One region of the Sporosarcina sp. SG10008 genome, then DNA from elsewhere that is predicted to be linked to it. Evidence: riboswitches for the same ligand, from Rfam matches in the RefSeq annotation. Region 1 holds a riboswitch; each other region holds the start of a gene.
The links. A riboswitch is a leader RNA that binds a small molecule or an ion and turns the genes downstream of it on or off. The one in region 1 is predicted to bind cobalamin.

Region 2: another riboswitch for cobalamin. It lies ahead of ACGLYD_RS19480 (hypothetical protein); the one in region 1 lies ahead of ACGLYD_RS16620 (ABC transporter substrate-binding protein).
Region 3: another riboswitch for cobalamin. It lies ahead of mmgD (citrate synthase); the one in region 1 lies ahead of ACGLYD_RS16620 (ABC transporter substrate-binding protein).

The regions. Positions count from the first base shown of each region.
Region 1 is NZ_CP172607.1:3,545,292-3,552,534, forward strand. Features, by position in the region: gene cbiB (adenosylcobinamide-phosphate synthase CbiB) at 1-815, opposite strand, end outside; gene ACGLYD_RS16610 (adenosylcobinamide amidohydrolase) at 815-2,287, opposite strand; gene ACGLYD_RS16615 (iron ABC transporter permease) at 2,289-3,284, opposite strand; gene ACGLYD_RS16620 (ABC transporter substrate-binding protein) at 3,277-4,239, opposite strand; cobalamin riboswitch at 4,358-4,543, opposite strand; gene argS (arginine--tRNA ligase) at 5,182-6,849, opposite strand; gene ACGLYD_RS16630 (DUF1934 domain-containing protein) at 6,846-7,243, opposite strand, start outside.
Region 2 is NZ_CP172607.1:4,146,335-4,153,577, reverse strand. Features, by position in the region: gene ACGLYD_RS19505 (MFS transporter) at 1-11, opposite strand, end outside; gene ACGLYD_RS19500 (class I SAM-dependent methyltransferase) at 106-942, opposite strand; gene ACGLYD_RS19495 (hypothetical protein) at 1,069-1,551, opposite strand; gene ACGLYD_RS19490 (AraC family transcriptional regulator) at 1,994-2,884, shown strand; gene ACGLYD_RS19485 (MFS transporter) at 2,890-4,122, opposite strand; cobalamin riboswitch at 4,264-4,456, shown strand; gene ACGLYD_RS19480 (hypothetical protein) at 4,721-4,948, shown strand; gene ACGLYD_RS19475 (hypothetical protein) at 5,698-5,874, opposite strand; gene ACGLYD_RS19470 (GTP-binding protein) at 5,995-7,243, shown strand, end outside.
Region 3 is NZ_CP172607.1:826,177-833,419, reverse strand. Features, by position in the region: gene ACGLYD_RS04195 (bifunctional 2-methylcitrate dehydratase/aconitate hydratase) at 1-676, opposite strand, end outside; gene mmgD (citrate synthase) at 759-1,889, opposite strand; cobalamin riboswitch at 2,129-2,328, opposite strand; gene ACGLYD_RS04185 (hypothetical protein) at 3,372-4,634, opposite strand; gene ACGLYD_RS04180 (nucleotide excision repair endonuclease) at 4,744-5,118, opposite strand; gene ACGLYD_RS04175 (S-adenosyl-l-methionine hydroxide adenosyltransferase family protein) at 5,528-6,388, shown strand; gene ACGLYD_RS04170 (YkvA family protein) at 6,452-6,883, opposite strand; gene ACGLYD_RS04165 (DUF3298 and DUF4163 domain-containing protein) at 7,196-7,243, shown strand, end outside.

The DNA of each region.
Region 1 (7,243 bases):
GATACGATTCCGCGGTATGTACTTGTTCCGCCAAGCGTAACGCCAAGTTGCCAAGCCGTCGCTGCCTCCAAAAATCCGCTGTTTGGACTTGGATGTTTCCTTGCGTCTTTACTCCAGCCAGCAAAGCGTTTCCAAAAGGACAACTGACTTTTATTCGGCGCATATAAAATGATTAGAAAACCCGTCACACGTGCTGGTATGAAATTCAAAATGTCGTCCGCGCGTGCAGAAAATTTACCGAACTTCTCATATCGTTCGTCTTTATAACCAATCATCGAATCTAGTGTATTCACTGCTTTGTACATCCAAAGACCGGGTGCTCCCAGAAGGAATGCCCAAAATAATGGCGATGTAATGCCGTCCGCAATATTTTCTGACACAGTTTCAACTGTTCCACGTACGATGCCACTTTCTTTTAGTTTATCGGTATCGCGACCGACAATCCATGACAACTTCGTTCGTGCTGCAGGTAAATCCTGTGCAGCAAGCGGACGGTAAACGTCAAGTGCAGCGTCACGCAAACTTTTTTGTGCCAGCCCGACGGCGATCAGAATTGATTCCACGCCAATACCTACATAGATATTGAATTGATAGGCAAAACCTACTAAAGCAAAAACGATACCTAACACAATCCCGACTGTGATGAAGAGTGTAGACGCCCCTTTTAATGTGCGGAACCGACCTTTATTCATAACACTAGTCAATTTGGCAATGAACGTCCCAATTAAGCGGACTGGATGCGGCAATTTCGGTGGATCCCCAATAATTCTGTCGAGCAGAAAACCAATTGCAATGGCGATAAAATGTGCAGGAATCAAGTTGTCCACCCTTTCGCCTTTTTGTAGGCACGGATTGCCCGTACAGTGCAGTCATAAACTCCGTGGCCAATCAGTTTTCCAAGCGGCGTAATCGGACCTGCATACGGCAGGAATTCTCCTTGTTGTGTTGCCGCGACTAGCAGGCTGTCCGTCGATGTACCTGTCGCAATTGTGCCTGTGAGCGGATCTGTTATGGATTCCATTTGAAGCGCTTTCGTTTTCGCTTCTGTTGCCGTTATCATTGCTTGGATAAATGCTTCATCAGGTAGCTGGCCATTGACGATAATCCATGTATTGATTGTACCGACACGAGGTTTCTGATCACGCGTGAGTGCTTGCGAGACATCGACAGCATTACCAACGCCAGCTGTTACCGCAATCAGAATCGTTCCGAAATCCCCTGTGTATTCCTCGACTTCGGCATGATCCGTCATGACCGCGGTCATCATACCGACCGTATCCGTCAGATGAAAACCTTGCTGTTCAAGATAGGAAGTATTTTCAGCTTTGACGTCGTCTACATTGTAATCAGCATCAACATGACGATTGACAAACGACCGATACCAGCCTGTTCCAGCATTATGAACGGCGGAGGAAATGGTTTTCAACGGATATTTTGTTCGTAATGCAACAAAGTCCGATGCTATCGAAAAGTCCTCTTTTACAACGGCGAAAGGCTTAATTTCCTCTTTGGTTTCCGGCAGCAGTGTAATTTGAGGTTTTGGCAATTCAGGATGGGGCTGTGATTTTATTCGCGCACCGTAAACAGATTCGATTGCCTCTTCCATCACTACGTCTTGTGGCACACCTATTCTGGCAATCCGCCCTTTATCCATCAAGAGAAGTCGGTCGCAATATAAAGAAGCCAAATTGATATCGTGAAACACCGAAATAACTGTGAGTCCTTTGTCAATTGCCTGTTGACGAATCGTATCGAGTAATTGTTGTTGGTGAGCGATGTCCAAGTGATTCGTTGGCTCATCGAGTAATAAAATAGGCGCCTCCTGTGCGAGTGCCTGTGCGACGAAAACACGTTGCTGTTCACCGCCGGATAGGAGTTCTATCGAGTTTTCAGCATAACGTGTGATGGACATACTGGTTATGGCATCGGTCACGGCGCGCTCGTCTTCATCTGACCATGAGGAAAATAGTCCTGATTGGTGCGGATAGCGACCGAGTTCAACCGTTTCTCGAACAGTGTGGGAAAATGCATGTGCATGGAGTTGTGGCAAGACGGCTACTTTTTTGGCAAATTCTTTTTGTGAATAAGTAGAAGCGTCTTGCCCGTCAATTGTGACGGAACCCGTTTCCTTCGGGAGAATGCCTGAAATAATTTTCAAAAGTGTGGATTTACCACTGCCATTGGGTCCAAGTATGCCGAGTACTTCGCCTTTATTGACAGTGAATGTCACAGCTTTCACGATGGATTCTTTGCCATAACCACCGGAAATATTTTCGACTTTTAACATTTCACATGCCTCCTTTCCTCCGTTGTTTATAGAAGATAAATGCAAATACGGGTGCACCGATAAACGCTGTGATGACACCGACCGGAAGTTCTGTCGGCGAAATGATTGTCCGTGCAATTAAGTCGCAAATGATGAGCAACGTCGCACCGTTCATGAACGATAATGTCAGCAGATGACGATGATCAGATCCCCAAAGAAGTCGCGTCATATGCGGAACGACTAGACCAACAAAGCCAATTGTGCCGGACACCGCGACTGCCGAACCTGTCAGGATGGATCCACCAATCAAAATGGCAAACTTACGGCGTTTGACGTTGACACCTAAATGATGCGCTCGTTCTTCTCCAAATAACATCGCATTTAATTCGCGGCGATTCAGCCACAGCATGAATGAACCTACGACGACGAATGGCAAAATCATCGTAATATAATTCCATCCTCGCATCGAAACACTGCCGAGTAGCCAACCAATAATTTGGCGCAACTCTTCCCCTGTGAGCGCTATCATAAGTGATAGCACAGAACCGAGGAACGAACCGAAAATGATTCCGGTCAAAATAATTGTTTCCATTCTCATCGCTCGGTCAACGAGGCGTGCAAATCCAAGAACGAGGAACATTGTTAATGCAGCACCAACCATACTGAATATAGGAAGCGTATAAGTGCCTAAAAACGGGATAGAAATACCAAAAAAGAGCGTCATAACAGCACCGACCGAGGCGCCGGATGACACTCCGAGGGTGTATGGATCAGCGAGCGGATTTTTCAGCAACCCCTGGAAAGCAGCGCCCGAAATCGCGAGCGAAGCGCCGACAAGTCCCGCGAGCACGACACGCGGCATACGAATCTTCCACAAAATATTGGTAGCTGTTGCATCCGCCCCTGCATTCCATAACGTACTAATCGGTATTTTCACAGACCCGATTGACACACCGAGCCACACCGCCACAAGAAGTGCGGCGGCGGAAACGATGTAGGCAACGCTGGATTTACTCACCGAAAGCCTCAGGGTAGATGGCTTTTGCTATTTCTTCAAGCCCTTCAGCAAGACGGGGGCCTGTACGGCTAGTGATATTCTCTTTAACTTGAACAACAGCTTTTTCTTTAATTGCCGTAATCGTATCGAAACCTGGGCGTGCATAAACGTCTGCAACTGCCGTTTCGATATCATACAACACGATAATTACATCTGGATTACGGTTAATAATTTCTTCCGGAGCTATCATAAACCAGTCTTCCTGATCAGCAGCAATATTTTCAGCACCAATCATTTCTAGCATTTGATCCATAAATGTATTTTTTCCTGGTGTGTAAATGTTTGGCTCAGGTGATGTTTCAACGAAAACTGTTTTTTTATTGTCGACTGTTGCTATTTTCGCCAATACTTCTTCTACTTTTGCTTTCATATCCGTAATGATTTTTTCTGCTTCTACTGTTTTACCAGTCGCTTGACCGATTGTTTCAATCGTTGTGTACGTTTCTTCGAAACTCGCTGCATTTTTCACAACAAAGACTGGGATTCCTGCATCGCGGATTTGTTGCAGTCCTTCTTTGCCTGTTCCAAGTCCTGATTCATGTGCAAAAACAATTTCAGGGTTCATGGAAACGATTTTTTCGACGTTGAAATCCTGGCCGCCGATTTTCTCTTTTTCAAGTGCTTCTGCTGGATAATCATCGTAGTCATTGACGCCGACAATCGCATCCCCAAGACCTAGTTCAAACAATATTTCCGTGTTGCTTGGAACCATAGAAACGATTGTTGCCGGTGCAGTTTCCAGGGTAATTTCATTGCCAACCGAGTCCGTTAGCGTAAGCGGGAAGTCAGCTTTGACCACTTCCGCTTCCGGTGTTCCATCTACTTTCGGCTTATCTGGTGTAGCAGCTGTTCCACATGCTGCGAGCAAGAATACTGCCAAAAATGCCGTTAATCCTAATTGCCAAATCTTTTTCATGTTGTTTTCCTCCTGTTTGTTCCAAATAAAAATCCCCCGTAATTGCTACGGAGGAATAAGCTGAGTAAAAATCTGGACGCACAGTGACGTCGATTTTCACTAATCCTATCCTCGTAGGGTACGTGTGATCCATAAAGGCAGGTCTCCTGGCTCGTGTTCAAGGCTTGCCGCGTCTTCCCGGAACTTTTTCCAGTGACACATTGCGACTAACTCACACTTACAGTGGCGGGACCGCGCCGGCATTGAACCGACTTCCCTTTTAACCCCGTTTTTAATGCGGGGCACCTTTATGTTTGGTATGTATTTTGTACAACTTTCAGTATACTACAAATTTTTATTGTGTCGATAGTGAGGGAGATTTGTAGATTTAGATATGTTGAATTAAAGAATCCCGTTGAATCTGTTGTGTCGCTCGATGATGAGAGAGTATTAATTCGGAATGTGGATTGTAGATCGCTTGGCGCTAGAGTGTACATTAATCGGAAGAGTTGTAGTTCGGCGTGTGGATTACAGATCGCTTGGCGCTTTGGGGATGCCTCTCGCCATGAGTTTGGACTGAGATTATAATGTGAGTACTATTTTATACTAATTTCATTGAAGAAAGACATACTACGAGCTACAGGTCTTTTCCCCGACAATGCAATGTGCATTCTATTATATAGACAATCCAGCGAAGGCGCGCCTTCGTGGTAGCCGGAGCGATAAGACTGAAAGCGGTCTTCTTTCTGGCTTATCGCGGGAGGCATCCACAAAGCGTCGAAGCGATATTAGCAGGATTTCTAATTCATTCCAGGTAGTTGGACTTATTCAGCGGCCTTCCAAAAGCCCTTGTAAAGAGCATGCATCGTATTCATTTGTTCAACATATATAGGGAGAATATCTGCATGTGAAAAACGCCATACTTGAGAGATAACAATCTCTCAAGTATGGCGTTCAATTTTATTACATCTTTTCTGGAGCAGAAACACCAATAAGTTTCAATGCATTTGCAATTGTTGTGCGTGTGATTGTAATTAATGCTAGACGTGCTTCCGATAGTTCGCGGTTGTCTGGGTCTAGCACTTTTTCTGCGTTATAAAAGCTGTGGAATGTAGCCGCTAGTTCTTGGATATATGTTGCAACGCGGTGTGGTGAACGAATTCTCGCTGCATCACTGATTACTTGCGGGAAGTCACCGATTTTCTTCAGTAATTCCAACTCTTTTTCAGCTTGCAGTAAAGAAACATTATCCACAGATACAGCCATGCCATTTTCATCAGCTTGGCGCAAGATTGATGAAATCCGTGCATGCGCGTATTGTGCGTAGTACACAGGGTTTTCATTCGACTGAGAAATCGCTAGATCTAGGTCGAAGTCCATCTGCGAGTCACCTGAACGCATTGCGAAGAAGTAACGGACTGCGTCCAGACCAACTTCCTCAACTAGCTCACGCAAGGTTACAGCTTTCCCCGTACGTTTACTCATCTTGAACTTTTCACCGTCTTTATATAACTGAACCATTTGTACGACACTGACTTCGAGTGTGTCGTTGCCGTAACCAAGCGCTTCGATTGCCGCTTTCATCCGTGGAATATAACCATGGTGATCTGCGCCCCAAATATTGATAATTTTATCGAATCCGCGGAACAATTTATCCTCATGGTACGCGATATCCGGTGTCAAATACGTGTAAGTACCGTCGTTTTTAATTAACACACGATCTTTGTCATCACCGAAAGTTGTTGAACGGAACCATGTTGCGCCATCTTCTTCAAAGACATGGCCATTGGCACGTAATTTATCAAGAGCAACATCGATTTTGCCGTTTTCATACAATGAAGTTTCAGAGAACCAGACATCAAACGACACACGGAAATTCGCAAGGTCTGTTTTTAGCTTTTCTAATTCATGCTCCAGGCCATATTGGCGGAAGAATGCATAACGCTCTTCATCTGGCGTGTTGACGTATTTGTCGCCATATTCAGCTGCCAGCATTTTACCGATATTAATAATGTCCGGTCCTTGGTAGCCGTCTTCAGGCATTTCTTTATCCAACCCGAGTTCTTGGAAATAACGTGCTTCAACAGAATTAGCAAGGTTGTGCACTTGATTTCCTGCATCGTTAATGTAGTATTCACGTGCCACATCGTAGCCAGCGAAATCGAGAACGTTGGATAGAGAATCACCAAGAGAAGCTCCGCGTGCATGTCCAAGGTGAAGGTCACCTGTCGGATTAGCAGAAACAAATTCAACTTGGACTTTTTGTTTATTGCCAAAGTTTGAACGGCCGTAGTTCTCGCCTTGTTCAAGAACGGTCTTGACGATGCCGCCTAAGTAATCCGTTTTTAATTTTATATTGATGAAACCAGGACCTGCAATTTCAATCGATTCGATCGAAGTGCCATCCGTATTTAGTTTTTCAAGTATCGCTTCCGCAATTGCACGCGGCGGCTTTTTCGCTAACTTTGTCAGTTGCATAGCAATGTTCGTTGCATAATCGCCGTTGTCTTTGTTATTAGGCGTTTCAAGCATAATGTCCGGTATTGCCGTTTCTTCTGCCAAACCCGCATCAATTACAGCTTGACGAAGTGCCACTTTTACCTCTTGTTGAATCTGTTCTACCGCGTTCATATTGTTCCCTCCGTGTATGTAATAGTCAGTTCGTATGTTCCAAGAAGCGATCCTTCTGCATGCAAATCGTAATGCACATTGAAGCGTCCTCCGGAATTGTCTTCTTGCTCCTTGAAATCGAGCTTGTCCGTTTTGACAACTAAGTCAAACGTCGCCGGTCCACTGCCGTACGTTCCTGGACGTTCACCAGCTGCAACAAATGGCAATCGCATCGTAACTGCACCGCGACGCATAATAAGTGCGTCTGTAGAATCCAATTTAACAATTGTTTGAATCGACTTTCCACTTTGTTGTTCTTCATATTTCAAATAAGATTTACCTGCTTTTTCAATCAGCAAACCTTTTGCATTCAATTCATGCTTCTCCTCGTCTTGGCCTGGATGGCGAATTGACG
Region 2 (7,243 bases), 600 kb from region 1:
TACTTCTTCACGCCCTCATTCCCCCTCTCACTCCCTACTTACAGTGTACAATAAGGGGTGTTGAAAAATAATGAAAAATCAAAACTTTACAATCGTACAACTTCACTATTCTGCGATAAATACGTAGGTTGACATCGGTTTAATCGCATGATTCTTTTGCGCTTCTTCTAACAAAATCACTTCAGATTGAATTAGTGATTTTAGTTTTCCAGGCAGATCAACAAGGTTATTAATCTCCTCTTTGTAATCAGCTACGGTCATCGCAATTTCCCATTCCGCATCTTGTAGCTTAGGAGAATGAACGGATTGCTCATTTACAATTGTCCAGCCTGCATTTTCGACAACACGCTTTATATCCATTGGTGTAAATAAGGTACGTACATTTGAAAGACTGCTTTCTTTGAAGCACTCATACTGGGATTGAATAAGCACGGCCAAGAAATGAGGGTATTGCTCAATCATTTGAATTCTTGAATCCCATTCAGCAAAACATAAGGTCTTGCCCCATTTTCTAACCTTCTTTAAAATCCCCTCGAGTTCCTCAAATGATTTTAAGTACCAGGAACAATGTGAGAAAACAATATAGTCAAAACTTTTTTCAGGAAAATCTACCTCTGCTGATAAAACATCAACGTTAAATTCCATTTTAAGCTGCTTTCCTAACTTAGACTGCTGTAAATAACGAGCAGAATCACCTACAGTTATCGGGGCTCCATAATCTGGAGATGCAATATCTATCCCGAGAACAAATCCTTGTTCTCCGACGATATAAGCTAACGCAGCCGTCGTATCCCCCTGTCCACAACCGATTTCTAAAACACTACTTCCTTCTTTTATTCCCCAGGACTCAATGAGCTTAAGACGATGCTCTGTCTGAATTCGTTGAACCTCTTCACTGGAAGCCATACATTCTACAATGTTTGTAATCACGTGATCTTTCATATACACACCTCATTTTATGTAAGTATTTGAGCCCACAATCCCCACCCAAATACCTTTCTAAAACTTCTTTTCGCCAAAACCCCCTATTTCCCCTTTTTTATGCAAGTACCAAGTACCCAAACAAGGTTACTTACTTTTATTATGCAATTCGAATGACTCTTCAAGGTCACCCCATTTTACATTTACTTGTATAACTTCATCTTCGTTTATTTTTGTTCCGCCTTCTGAAGCCCCGCTAGCTGTAAATAATAGCTCTTCAGGGGGCCCATCAAATTCTTTCGTCGTTTCCCCGCCACTAGAATTCGTTTTATGAGCGTATTCAAGTTTCCTTATTGAAGACAATTCTTCTAAAGATCCTTTGTATTTCAATAAAAATTGATAGTTATCTTCGTTGGAGTACGTTCTATCGCCGTTATCTTTCTTCCAAATTTCCGTTCCCCTATAAACATATTCGGCTTCCCAGTGTTCACTTTCTCCTTTAAATTTATAATCATTGCTAACCCTTTTTGCACAAGCTGTTAAAACCAGTATTACTATTAATAACATGATTATTTTCTTCAAAGTAACTTCCTCCCTCAAAGTTATTGAATTAAACTTTTCCACTTTCATCGTTTAAATCCTTTTAAGATGCCCTCGCTTTCTTTATGCAGGTATACATTTGTTCAACATATAGAGTGCATAAAAGATCGAGTAAGTTTATTTCTTATGTATTCAATCAATTTCCCATTACCTAAATTTTAACACTAAACGTAACTGTTGGTTAGTTTTTAACTTAACCAAATACACCATTAACAAGAAATGAAGGATGCATCATGTGCCTGTTGTACTTTCATTCAAATCTTGGATCATAGTAAAATAACTTCTCAAACTTTGATTATCCTATTTTTATAACGTATTACCAAAATAAAAAAGAGTCCCTAAAGCCCAAAAATTGTATTCACATTCCCCTTCTAAATGATAGAGTTGCTATAGGACAGTTCCCACTGTTAGGAATGATTAGCTATTTTATAGAGCAAAGAGGCAGGCGATTGATATCCAACAGTTAATTTTATTGCAGCATGTAATCGATTATGTGGAGGACCATATTAAAGAGGACATTAAACCTGAGGAACTAGCTAAACTGGTTGGTTATTCTCCTTATCATTTTTATAGGATTTTTAATAACCATGTTGGTTATACAATTATGGACTATGTTTTAAAAAGAAAACTGCAATACGCATTATATGAATTAGTAAAAGGCGAAAAAATAATTCAAATTGCATTAGACTATGGATTTGAGACGCATTCTGGCTTTACAAAGGCTTTCAAGAAATATTTTGGCAGTCCACCAAGCTTATATAGGCTCCACTGTCCGCTATCATTGCCTCAAAAAATTGACCTTTTGAGCCTTAGGCAAAAAAAAGTAGGTGGCATTGTTATGCAACCGAAAATTGTTCAGAAACCAGCTTTTACTATTGCGGGTAAAACATTTGAGAGTGTTATCGAAAATGTCTTTTACACAAGAGATGCACCTGCCTTTTGGGACCAAAGAATTTCCCCGGATGAATCAATCGAAAGCACTCTGTACGAAGCATTATCTCCAAAAAAACATGGAGAATATTGTATCAATCTTAGTAGCGTCGAAATAGAAGATAGATTTACTTATTTATTCGCGGTAAATTATGATCGAGATGTTCAACTACCTGCTGGACTGACAAAACTGCAAATTCCAGATGCTACTTATGCGGTTTTTAGGACTCCACTTGTTGAAGTCGAACAGTTTGTCTCTTCCATCAAGGGAACTTGGCTCTATATTTTAGAAGATTGGTTGCCTCAATCTCTTTATGAAGTCGATGAAACAAGCTATGACTTTGAGTATTACGATGAACACTGTCATGACTGGGATTATGAAAAAATATATATGGAAATTTACCTGCCGATCAAAGAAAGAAATAGAGAGTGATCGATTCACTCTCTAGACTTGTTTAAGACAACTTTATATAAAAGTAATACAGGAGTTAACAAAATTGCACTAACAATGATAGCAATTTTTATCGTAAAGCTCGATGCTATAATCCCAATTACCGGACCACCTCCAATTTGACCAATAGCGTCCACTTGTCCCTTAACCGAAAAGAATGTTGCACGTACAGAGGAATCAGGAATAATTTTATTAAGCCAAATATCCTCTAATGGATACATGACTTGCCTTGTCACTTGAATGATTACATAAAAAATTAGCAAGCTGATCATATACGTTGAGAATGCAAAGCCAATTAATGAAATGACGATGAAGAAGCTGGCCACAAAAAGAACAACATAAATCTGCCTTAGATTTTGGTGGATAGCACTTCGATTCAGAAAATGGAGTGCTGCAAAGGAAATAAGCACGACAATGAACTGAATTCCCCCCATTATCACAACTAACTTCTCAATCGTTAACGAAGATATATTTGAGACCTCCAAAAAATGAGCGATCCATAATCGGTCAAAACCTTCACTATAAAACCCAATAAATAAAGCAATGAGAAATAGCATCCTTATGATGAAGCTCGCTTTGGAATAGGAAATAATATTGCCCATATTCTCCTTCATACTTCCCAGCGTAGATATTCTTCCTTCTTTATCTAACGGTTTGAAGTTTTCTTCTTTCATAAAAATCATTAAATAGACGGCTAATCCAATCATACATAGCCCGCCGATAATGATTGGTAGGTTAATCATAAAATAGCCCATTAAAATACTGAGCGGAATAGCTATAATTTGGCCAAGATTACCGGCCTTTGCCCCTTTTATAAATGCCAGTGAAGCACGTTCCTCCCCTATTTCATCTGCAATCCAGGCTTGCTGAGAGCCGCTAGTAAAGGTATAGCCAATCCCCCATGCAATTTGAGCCACTAGCACTGTTACAAAATAGGGAAATACCCCTTCAATTAAAAAACCGATTCCTATTAATATATACCCAATTATTAAAGATAACTTCCGACTTTTTAAATCCGAAACAACCCCAGTTGGAATCTCAAAAAGAAAAACGGAAAGCTCCAAAACGGTCCCAATTAACACAAGTTGAAGCGGATCAAGTTTTACAGTTTGCACATGGTACAACAAGTTCACCGTAAATATAAATGTGAAAAATAATTGTGATAAGAAGCATGTAGAAATATAAACTCGATATGGATCTTTTGTTTTTATTTTATTCATTTTCTATCCCCCCAGCTTGATTATAGTAAGAGGGATAGACATTTTCTTGTCCAAATTTGCGGTAATGGGCCATTAATGAACCCCTTGTTTAGCAATCGTGTTAAGTCAGACAATATGTATGTTATAGTAAAAGCACAACTGAATAACGTGTAGAAATTAGGTGCTTTTTTACGTTTGTATAAAAGCTTAAAAGGGAAGTTCGGTGAAAAACCGACGCTGTCCCGCAACTGTAAATGGGAGTACTCTTTTCAAATCCACTGTTCGTTACGAATGGGAAGGGAAAAGAACGCGATGATCATGAGCCAGGAGACCTGCCTATTTCAGTACACACCAATTCCCTACGCGGATAGGAGGTGTTAAGTGCGGCTATGATCGAGCAATTTCTTGTAAAAGCCGCCGTACGAAAGAACGTAATACAAAAGAAACATAAGAGGACTCAATACCTCTTATTTCACTGTGCAGTCAATAGTGTACTTCTGTTTACGAACCATTCGTTACGGCAACAAGCGACCATACAAATTTACGCATACTAGCATCTTCCTTACGTTTAACTAGGAAGATGCTTTTTTATTTCCATAAAAGAAAGGGATTTTAGCCAATGAAACTTGGAACAAAAGAATATTATCTGGACGCATTCAAACATGTCTTAATGACAAATCTCATCATAAGCGAATCACAATCACTGTCTTCAACTTATTCTTATTACGAAGAACAGATTGGAAAAACAACGTCTATAAACGAAGAGGTAAAAAAACTTTATTCACGTAACCTCCAAAAAGCATTCGATGAAATCAAACACGAAGTAATCGGTTCACCAGAAGATTAAGCTTAAAAAACAACCAGTAAATAACTGAATCCAACACTATATATGTTGAACAAATGAATACGGCGTATACGCTTTACAAGGGCTTTTGAGAGGCCACTGAAAAAGCCCCAATACTTAGAGCAAATTAGAATTCCTGCCAATACCGCTTCGACGCTTTGTGGATGCCTCCCGCGATAAGCCAGAAAGGAGACCGCTTTCAGTCTTATCGCTCCGGCTACCACGAAGACGCGCCTGCGCTGGGTGGTCTATGTGAGATAGCGCATTTCATTATCTGCGATGAAATCTGCAACCTAGATTGCGGATTTCTTGACTATAATTATATATGTTGAATCCGGTATATATACTGAGCGAAGGCACCTTAACAGGGGTCGCCGAAGCCGTAAGACTGGATGCGAAGCGCTAATCCAGGCTTACGGTCAAAGGCATCCCCAAAGCGCCAAGCGATCTACAATCCACAACCCGAATAACAGCTCTCTCATTATTGAGCACCACAACTGATTCAATAGGATTCTTTAATTCAACATATATAGCCGCTTCTTGTACAATTACTTTGAATTGCTTTGAATTGAACGACCTCTATATGATTACCGAGATGTCTTGATGTGTAGGGATGCGACAGGCAACTATTCGCAACAGGATTAACTAGGAGCAATGAATAGTTCGCCGAAAGCGGACTGAAAATGATCCGGTGAAAAAGGCATCAAAAAAAGCGTGGCAGTCATAATAGACTTTCCACGCTTTTAATTTACCTACAGTTCCTGATAATTCCTCTGATGCGTACCACCGTCTTTTACATCCGCATGATACAACGCTTTCAAAGCAAAACTCTTCTCTAAGTCAAGCTCTGCCATTATCTGTTTCAGACGTTTTGACAGCTCTTTATCATTCTTTACAAGCTGTTCCATTTTCGTTCTTGAATATTTCAAAATCTGATTCCTCCTTCACATTCAGTTTGTCTTTACAGTATAACACCTATTTAAGGTCATTCGCCCAATTCAGATTTGCTATACTACTGGTAGTAGCAAGAAATGGACAGGAGCGACATCATGTATAAAACAATTGGCATACTTGCACACGTAGATGCAGGAAAAACAACTTTTTCTGAACAACTGCTTTATCATACAAAAAGCATTAAGCAGAGAGGACGCGTGGACCATAAAGACGCCTTCCTCGATAGCCATACAATTGAGAAAGAAAGAGGTATTACGGTTTTTGCAGACCAGGCATCCATTTCCTATAACGGATCTACCTACTACATTATCGATACACCTGGACACGTCGATTTTTCTCCTGAAATGGAACGTGCAATTCAAGTAATGGACTATGCCATTATTATCATTAGCGCAAGCGATGGCGTGGAAGGTCATACGGAAACCGTCTGGCAACTGCTCCGCAAACATCAGGTACCCACATTCTTTTTCATCAATAAAACGGACCGTGAAGGAACCGACATTACAAGTGTTATTCATGAAATGCGCACCAATCTATCGGAAGATATATGTGATCTTACATCCTCTTTCAATGAAGGAATTATGGAAGAGGAACTCATTGAATTTATCGCAGAACGTGATGAAGTACTTCTTGAGACCTATATGGAATCAGGTTACGACAACGATTTGTGGCTTGCAACATTAAAGAAAATGATTAGCGACAATAAAATCTTCGCCCTCTCCAGCGGTTCTGCACTCAAGGACATTGGTGTCATGGCGTTTTTCGAGAAGCTCGATTTATTGACCACAACATCTTACGATGATGATAGTGATTTCGCTGCACAGGTCTATAAAATCCGCCATGATGACAGTGGTAACAGGGTCACTTTCCTTAAATCACTAAGCGGTACGCTAAGTGTCAGGGATGGAGTGAATTATGGAGATTACACGGAGAAAGTGACACAGATACGCGTTTATAACGGTAATAAGTTCAAAGCAATCGATCATGTTCATGCCGGTGAACTGTTCGCCGTTACTGGATTAACGCAAGCGGCCATTGGTGATGGCGTTGGAGCACTAGAAGAAAAAGCGACCTTTGACATGATGCCTACCCTTAAGTCAAAAGTTATTTTCGACGTTGCCATCCATGTGAAAGAAGTACTTCGATGTTTTAACCTACTCGATGCGGAGGATCCTTCTTTGCGCGTCTTCTGGGATGAACATTTTCAAGAAATTCATGTTCACGTTATGGGCGTCATCCAGCTCGAAGTACTCCAACAAATTGTTAACGAGCGTTTTTCGATTCAAGTCTCCTTCGGTGAACCTAAAATCCTGTATAAGGAAACCATTGAAACATCCGTAACGG
Region 3 (7,243 bases), 2.0 Mb from region 1:
CATCTCCTGCTGCCCACGATTTTCGTGAACCGGTATTAGGTGCATGACGATACGTTCTAAGGCTTGCGCCATCAATCCAGGCATTTGTCAACGCATTATTTATTTCTGTACGTCCCCCGCCAAGCATTTTGGTGACGACCGCAGTTGTAGCAATTTTGACGAAATGAACATGGTCAAGTCCAACACGGTTCAAACTATTATCTAATGCCAGTACGCCTTGGATTTCATGTGCTTTAATCATCATTTCCAATACATCACGTACAACAAGTGGTTTTTTTCCTTCCGAAAGACGTAAACGGCTTAGATAATCTGCTGTAGCTAAAATGCCACCTAAATTATCGGACGGATGACCCCACTCAGCAGCTAACCATGTGTCATTATAATCGAGCCATCGTATCATGCAGCCAATATTAAATGCGCCTTGGACCGGGTCCAGTACATACGATGTACCAGGTACACGACTGCCATTTGGAACAATAGTACCCGGTACTACAGGTCCTAGTAATTTCGTACACTCCGGATAGCTTAATGCCAATATTCCACACCCGATTGTATCTATTAACACATTATGTGCTGTCTTATATGCTTCCTCGCTTGTAATTTCTTTATTTAAAACATAGTCCGTAATTTCCTCTATCAGTGTGTCCATTGTCATTTGTTCTTTCAATTTCAACATCTAACTCTTCCTTTCCGCTTTCAATTTGTTTAGAATAGTACTAAGTGATGCCTAGTGTATCGCTGTTGTGGTGAACGGCCAGTTACAACTCCCCAGTTGAATGATTGCTGTGTCGTTCGCCTATATAATGAACCCTTGGACGGTATAAACGATTATTTTCATGTTGTTCAATAACATGCGCACACAATCCTACTGTTCTCGAACCAAAAAAGATTGGTGTGTATAATGGGATTGGAATGCCCAGCATCCAATATACCGGTGCCGCGTAATAATCTAGATTTGGATAAAGTCCTTTCTCTCTCTCCATTATGGTTTCTCCCGCCTCACACATTCGGTAAAGGAGATCGTCACCCTTTAGCGCACATAACTCCTTTAAAGCATCCTTCATTACCAAGGCCCTTGGATCCATCTTTTTCATATAGACTCGATGACCAAACCCCATAATTTTCTCTTTATCACGTAAACGCTTTTCTAATAACAATTCAAATGCGTCAACAGAACCAGCCTCTAAAAGCATATTCATGACTGCTTCATTCGCTCCTCCATGTAAATAGCCCTTTAAAGAAGCAACCGCTCCAGTCAATGCACCATATAAATCCGAAAACGTCGAGGCAATTACCCTTGCGGTGAAGGTGGAATTTGGCATTTCGTGCTCGCTATAAAGTAGTAGCGACTGGTCAAAAATAGATTCTTCCAACTCTGTCGGTTTCCTCCCCGTAATCATATAAAGGAAATTAGCACTGTATGACAATTCTTTCAACGGGTGAATTTGTTCCTCTTCCTGTAAAATGTGAAAGCTGTTCGCAATTATTTCTGGAATTTTGCCAAGTAACTCGTAAGCTCTTTTTTTATTGATAGCTAGAGTGTGCTGATCAATTTCCTTATCATAGCCCGCTAAAGCAGATATCCCAGTTCGCAATGCGTCCATTGGATGTGTCTCTTTAGGCAATGCTTGCAAAATCTTTGTGACACCTTCTGGCACACCATGCTCTTTTTTCAATTTATCTGCCACATCTGCTTTTTCAGTATCAGACGGCAAGGTATTTTCCATTAGCAAGTGGACAATATCAAGATACCCTTTTGTTTTTGAAAGCTCGATTAAATCGTATCCTTTGATAATAATCTGACCCAATTCCGTATCGAGCAGCGAAATGGATGTTTCAGTGGCGATCACGCCTTCAAGTCCTGGTAAAAATGTAAGTGTATTCGTCAAACTATTTTCCCCCAATCTGAATGGTTATGACTCTGAGATTTGTAAACGCTTTCACTTCACCAAAAATTATCCTATTTGTATCTGTTCGCAGCGCTTCCCCTTATTTCTGACCATAAAAAAAACAACTTCATAAGAGAAGTTGTTAAAGAGTGCTAGAATCCCAACTAAAAGAAAGCTGCCTGTTAAAAATAGGCATAGCTCATCCGCGCGTCCTTAACACCCCCTATCCTCGTAGGTCAACATGTGTTATAAAAAGAGGCAGGTCTCCTGGCTAATGATCATTGCTATTCGTACCTTCCCACTTTTTTATAAAAAGCAGTGGTTTAAACGAAATCGCTCCCATTTACAGTTGCGGGACAGCGTCGGATTCTCACCGAACTTCCCTTTTAAGCAGACCAATACGTCAGTATTAATCCGCACCTATTTTTACACATATTCAATTATCGAAATATCCCCTTGACTATAACACAAACTTTTAAATATTCCAATTCTTTATTCATATCTAATTTCTATTGTTTCAGAGAGGCATTAAGTATACCGACTTCAAGAATGCGTAAACAATAATTGGATACTCTTTTCATTTTTCATCACTTATCATTACTATTACATAAATAGGAAACGTATATTCAATCCCCATTTACATACTATATATGTTGAATTAAAGAATCCCATTGAATCTTCCGTGGCGCTCAATAAGGAGAGCGTTTTAATTCGGAGGCCACTGAAAAAGTACGATTTCCTTCAATCCGGTTGATTTCCGTTCCGAGCGGACGCTTTCCGCGGGCACGGCTTCAGCCAATCGAACAGCAAAGGGTTCGATTGGCCGTATTTCTGCGTTCTTGGCAGAAATTAAGGCATTCTTGCCCCGTGCTCCCAACGCTAACGCTTTTGCTCGCAAAAGCCGTTCTGCGTAACGGCACTTCCTGCGGGGTCTTCAGCTCGCGCTGTTCCCGCTGGAGTCGCCGCTCTTCACTACAATCAACTAGTTCTTACTATAAAAAAGAACTTTTTCAGTTTTCTCTTAATTCGGGGTGTGGATTGTAGAGCGCTTGGCGCTTTGGCGACCCCTTTGCCGCGCGTGCACTAGGGTGTTCATTATCGAGAGAAATGTAATTTCGAGATGTATATGCTGAGATTATAAGGTGATTACTAGTTGATACTACTTATATTCAAGAAAGACGTGCTCCAACTTGCAAATTGCATCACAGATAATGAAAAGCTCTTTCTCACATAGACCATCTAGCGAAGGCGCGTCTTCGTGGTAGCCGGAGCGATAAGACTAAGGAGGGATGCAGTTCAATCCCTCCCATGTGGTCTTCTTTCTGGCTTATCGCGGGAGGCATCCACAAAGCGTCGAAGCGGTATTAGTGGGAATCCTAAACCATTCCAAGTACTAATGCTTTTTCAGTGACCTCCCAAAAGCCCTTGTAAAGCGCATACGCCATATTCATTTGTTCAACATATAGAATTAATTAACTGAACCTATATATCTCCTAAATCGACAATTTCCCCTGTCACCGCATCAACACATTCCGCCGCATCCAACAAGCCGCAAAGAATATACTTACCTGCGAACTCGTCATATACATAAGTCGGATCAAGCGTAATATATGGTATCATTTTCTCAAATGCTTCTTCAGGTGTTACGACCGCGTTTGCGGCAGGGAGAAAGGCTTCAAAAATCTCAAACATCGAGCCGTTATCAAGATAATTTAGCACCTTCATCGTTTCCGGATTCATGAAAACAACTACTTTTCGATTAAAAATCATTGGGTTTTCTTCATTTATTTCACAATGCGCTTCGATAAAGTTCTCTTGACAACGAAGTTGGGACAGCTTCCACTTCCCTGATTCATCAGGATATTCAGCCCGTAGGACATCCCGAACAACTTTTTTACTACGTTCAATTTGATCAGCCGACAACGTCAGTTTTTTACCTGCGTCGACGTTACCGAATGCTTCTTCTACGTTTGCTTCGGAAACAATTGTGATTTCTTCACGATCAATATTTTGTTCTAACGGTTTATTCCATTCGATTACTTCATCAATTTTAACTTCTGAACGCTCATGTTCCATAAATGGGATGATTCGGGCCCCGTCAACCGTTACGTACACTTCTTCCATTGCATAGACGGGAACAAAACGTTTTTCAGTTTCAGATGGAAACTTTATAAGTTGAAGCTGTTTTTTGACGATTGGTTCAATTTCTTCAAGTGTTAACGTGAATTTTGACTGCTCAACGAGATTTTGCGAAGGCATCGTTCCGTACGAATGATAAGAAGTCAGCTTGCCAACATCATCAAATTCAACTTCAATTATACAGCTCGGAGAAAAATAGATACCATCGATGTCTGATGTAAATTGAAACCCATTTGCATTCGCTTGCGTTAGTTTGAAATCCTGTTCGTACACCAATCCAGTTTCCTTTTCAAGCCATGCAGCGACTTCAGCAGCGGCTTTACCCGGAAAGTGCGTTTTTGTAGAAAATGATTCACCTTGTACGAATGACACATTACTAAAGTGTTGCTTTTGAATTGCATATTCAACAATCGCTGTTCCCTCGGGATTATAACCTTCTTCGATTGGCTCGTTTAACTCTTTAGGAAACCACTCCATAGTAAACGTATAGTAAGCATCCCCCATAGTATCTCGTACTTTATAAATCGTATGTCTTGCCATTCGGTAAGCATCCAAACCAAACTTTTCTTGCGCTTCATCGACAATCTTTTGTAGTCTCTTGTCCATGTTCCCACCCTTTTCCTATGTATTATTGAAATAAAGAACTTCATTCGTGTTGTTCAACATAAATGGTCAAAAATAAAAGCTGATTGCGCATGGCAGTCAGCTCTGTAGTTTATTCGAAAAATACTTTATCAAGATTATATTTCGCACGTTGTGTATTAATGATATACGTTTCATAAATTTCGCGTTCCATCGGGTCTTCGACAACGATAATCGCAATTTCATGCACTTCGTTACGATGATTTTTGATTGGAGAGACCGTGTCTTCAAAATGCTTCTTAACACGTTGGCGCAGTTTACGTGCTTTCCCAGCAAACAGCAATTCATCTTTGTTATTATAAAACAAAATGATGCCGCCTTTATCACGTGGAATTTCATGTAAATCAATAAATCCATAAATTGGTTTTATCGGCGCAACATCGGCACCCATTTCTTGTTTACGTTGTACAATTGTTACATCCGGATTTGGTATAGTAATTGTGATCAATTAAACGTCACGTCCTCTTCTGTTATGAACTTAAATTCTAACATAAAACAGCCCAAAAAGCGAAGAATGGTGTCATTCAAATCAATTCAAAACAACTATATTTCCCTTACTAATTGCTCTGATTGTTCATTTTCTTTAAAATCGGACAACATTTCGGAAATAACAGGAAGATACTAGTCACACTACACTATTGATTCGTAGTAGTGACAGGCATTTTTATAGAACCTTATCATGCAGCATTGTTGACTTTTGATTCATAATCGTGTAAATTATTCAATAATACATACGAGCATTGAAGAGAAAAGTAAAGTGATGAATTCCGTCCTTTTCAATCGGTTAACGATTGATTTGAGCGGGATTTTTTTGTTTCTCACTTTCATAAACTATAGGAATGAGGAGTGGATTTGTAATGACAACAGGTTTATTAGTTTTTCAATCCGATTTCGGCAAAAGTGATGGTGCAGTGAGTGCGATGCATGGCGTAGCAAACTCCGTTCAACGCGGAATCCCAATTTTTGAAATCACACATCAAATTCCTCAATACAATATTTGGGAAGCTTCCTATCGGTTATTACAGTCGATTGGTTATTGGCCAAGTGAAACGGTCTTCGTATCAATTGTCGACCCAGGAGTTGGATCGAACCGTCGTGCGATTGTTGCGAAGACTGCGGATAATCACTATATTATTACGCCGGATAACGGGACATTAACGCATGTGTTGCAATTCATCAAAATAACGGAGATCCGGGAAATCGATGAATCAAAAAACCGGCTTCCAAATTCAGGTGAATCGCATACCTTCCACGGACGCGATATATTTGCTTACACGGGTGCGCGGCTTGCTGCTGGAATTATACAATTTGAAGAAATTGGTGCATCAGTTAATCCATCAACTATTATTGCACTACCATTGAAATTGTCCACCATTGTAGATGAAACAATTACAGGAATAGTAGATATTATCGACCGTCCCTTCGGCAATCTCTGGACCAATATAAGCCGAGAACAATTCAAGGAAATCGTAGAACAGTATGGCGATTCAATAGAAGTTTCTATAACGACAGATGGCCGTACAATCTACAACAACATCATGACGTTCGGCCGATCGTTTGCAGACTTGCATATTGGTGAGCCACTCGTTTATGTGAACTCCCTCGACAATATCGGCATTGCTATCAATCAAGGATCTTTTGCAGATGCCTATCGTATTGGTACCGGAACAAACTGGGAAATTATTATTCGTAAGGCCCCAAGAATTGTGTATGAATAACAGCAGAAATTCAAACAAAAAGAGCTAACTCGGAATTTTTCATTTCCTTGTTAGCTCTTTCCATTATAATAATCGTTTGTCTATTTCTTCATCATTGAATTTAAAACCAAGTAGTGTATTCATTTTCACTTTTGCTTTATTTTTTATATCTTCATCAATATAAGAAATCACTTTAAATACGGCTGCGGCTATGACCCCGGCATCATCCACCAGTCCGACTACTGGTATGAAATCTGGAATGAGATCGATCGGGAAAATCAGATAGCTGAGTGCACCGACAATAATCATCTTTGTCGATTTGGGAACCTCAGGACTTTTTGCAACGTAGAAAAGAAGCAAGCTATAATAGACTGTTGTCTTCCCCGCCAGTTTCCCGTATTTCATCATTTTTCCCCAAAACTTTTCGTCTGAATAATGGTTTTCTGTTTCCGGCATACTGGACTCCGGATCAAAGTTCTTCAATTTATTTTCGTACTCTTTTTGTTTTTTCATCATATTGAAACCTCCTCAATCGCTGCTCATTACATTAATTCTACACGGAACGACGCTATGTGTCATTCTATAGCTCCAGGATCCCACCCGTAGTTTCTATATAAGTTGGATATATGAATAAACAGCGAAGGCGACTTTCAAGGGACCTTCTATCGCCACAGCGGATTCAATAAACTTCATTATTTCAATATATGTATGGTACAACTTCCGAATTAAAAAAGGCTTTGTTTTATTCTTACAAGCCATTATTTCGACTTTCCTAACTCAATTGAACATATGATGTACTACTCTATTGAGAAGGGAAGGACGTATCCAGTGGATTTACCAGTATCAATTGCAACAAAAAGACTGCCCCACGCCTCA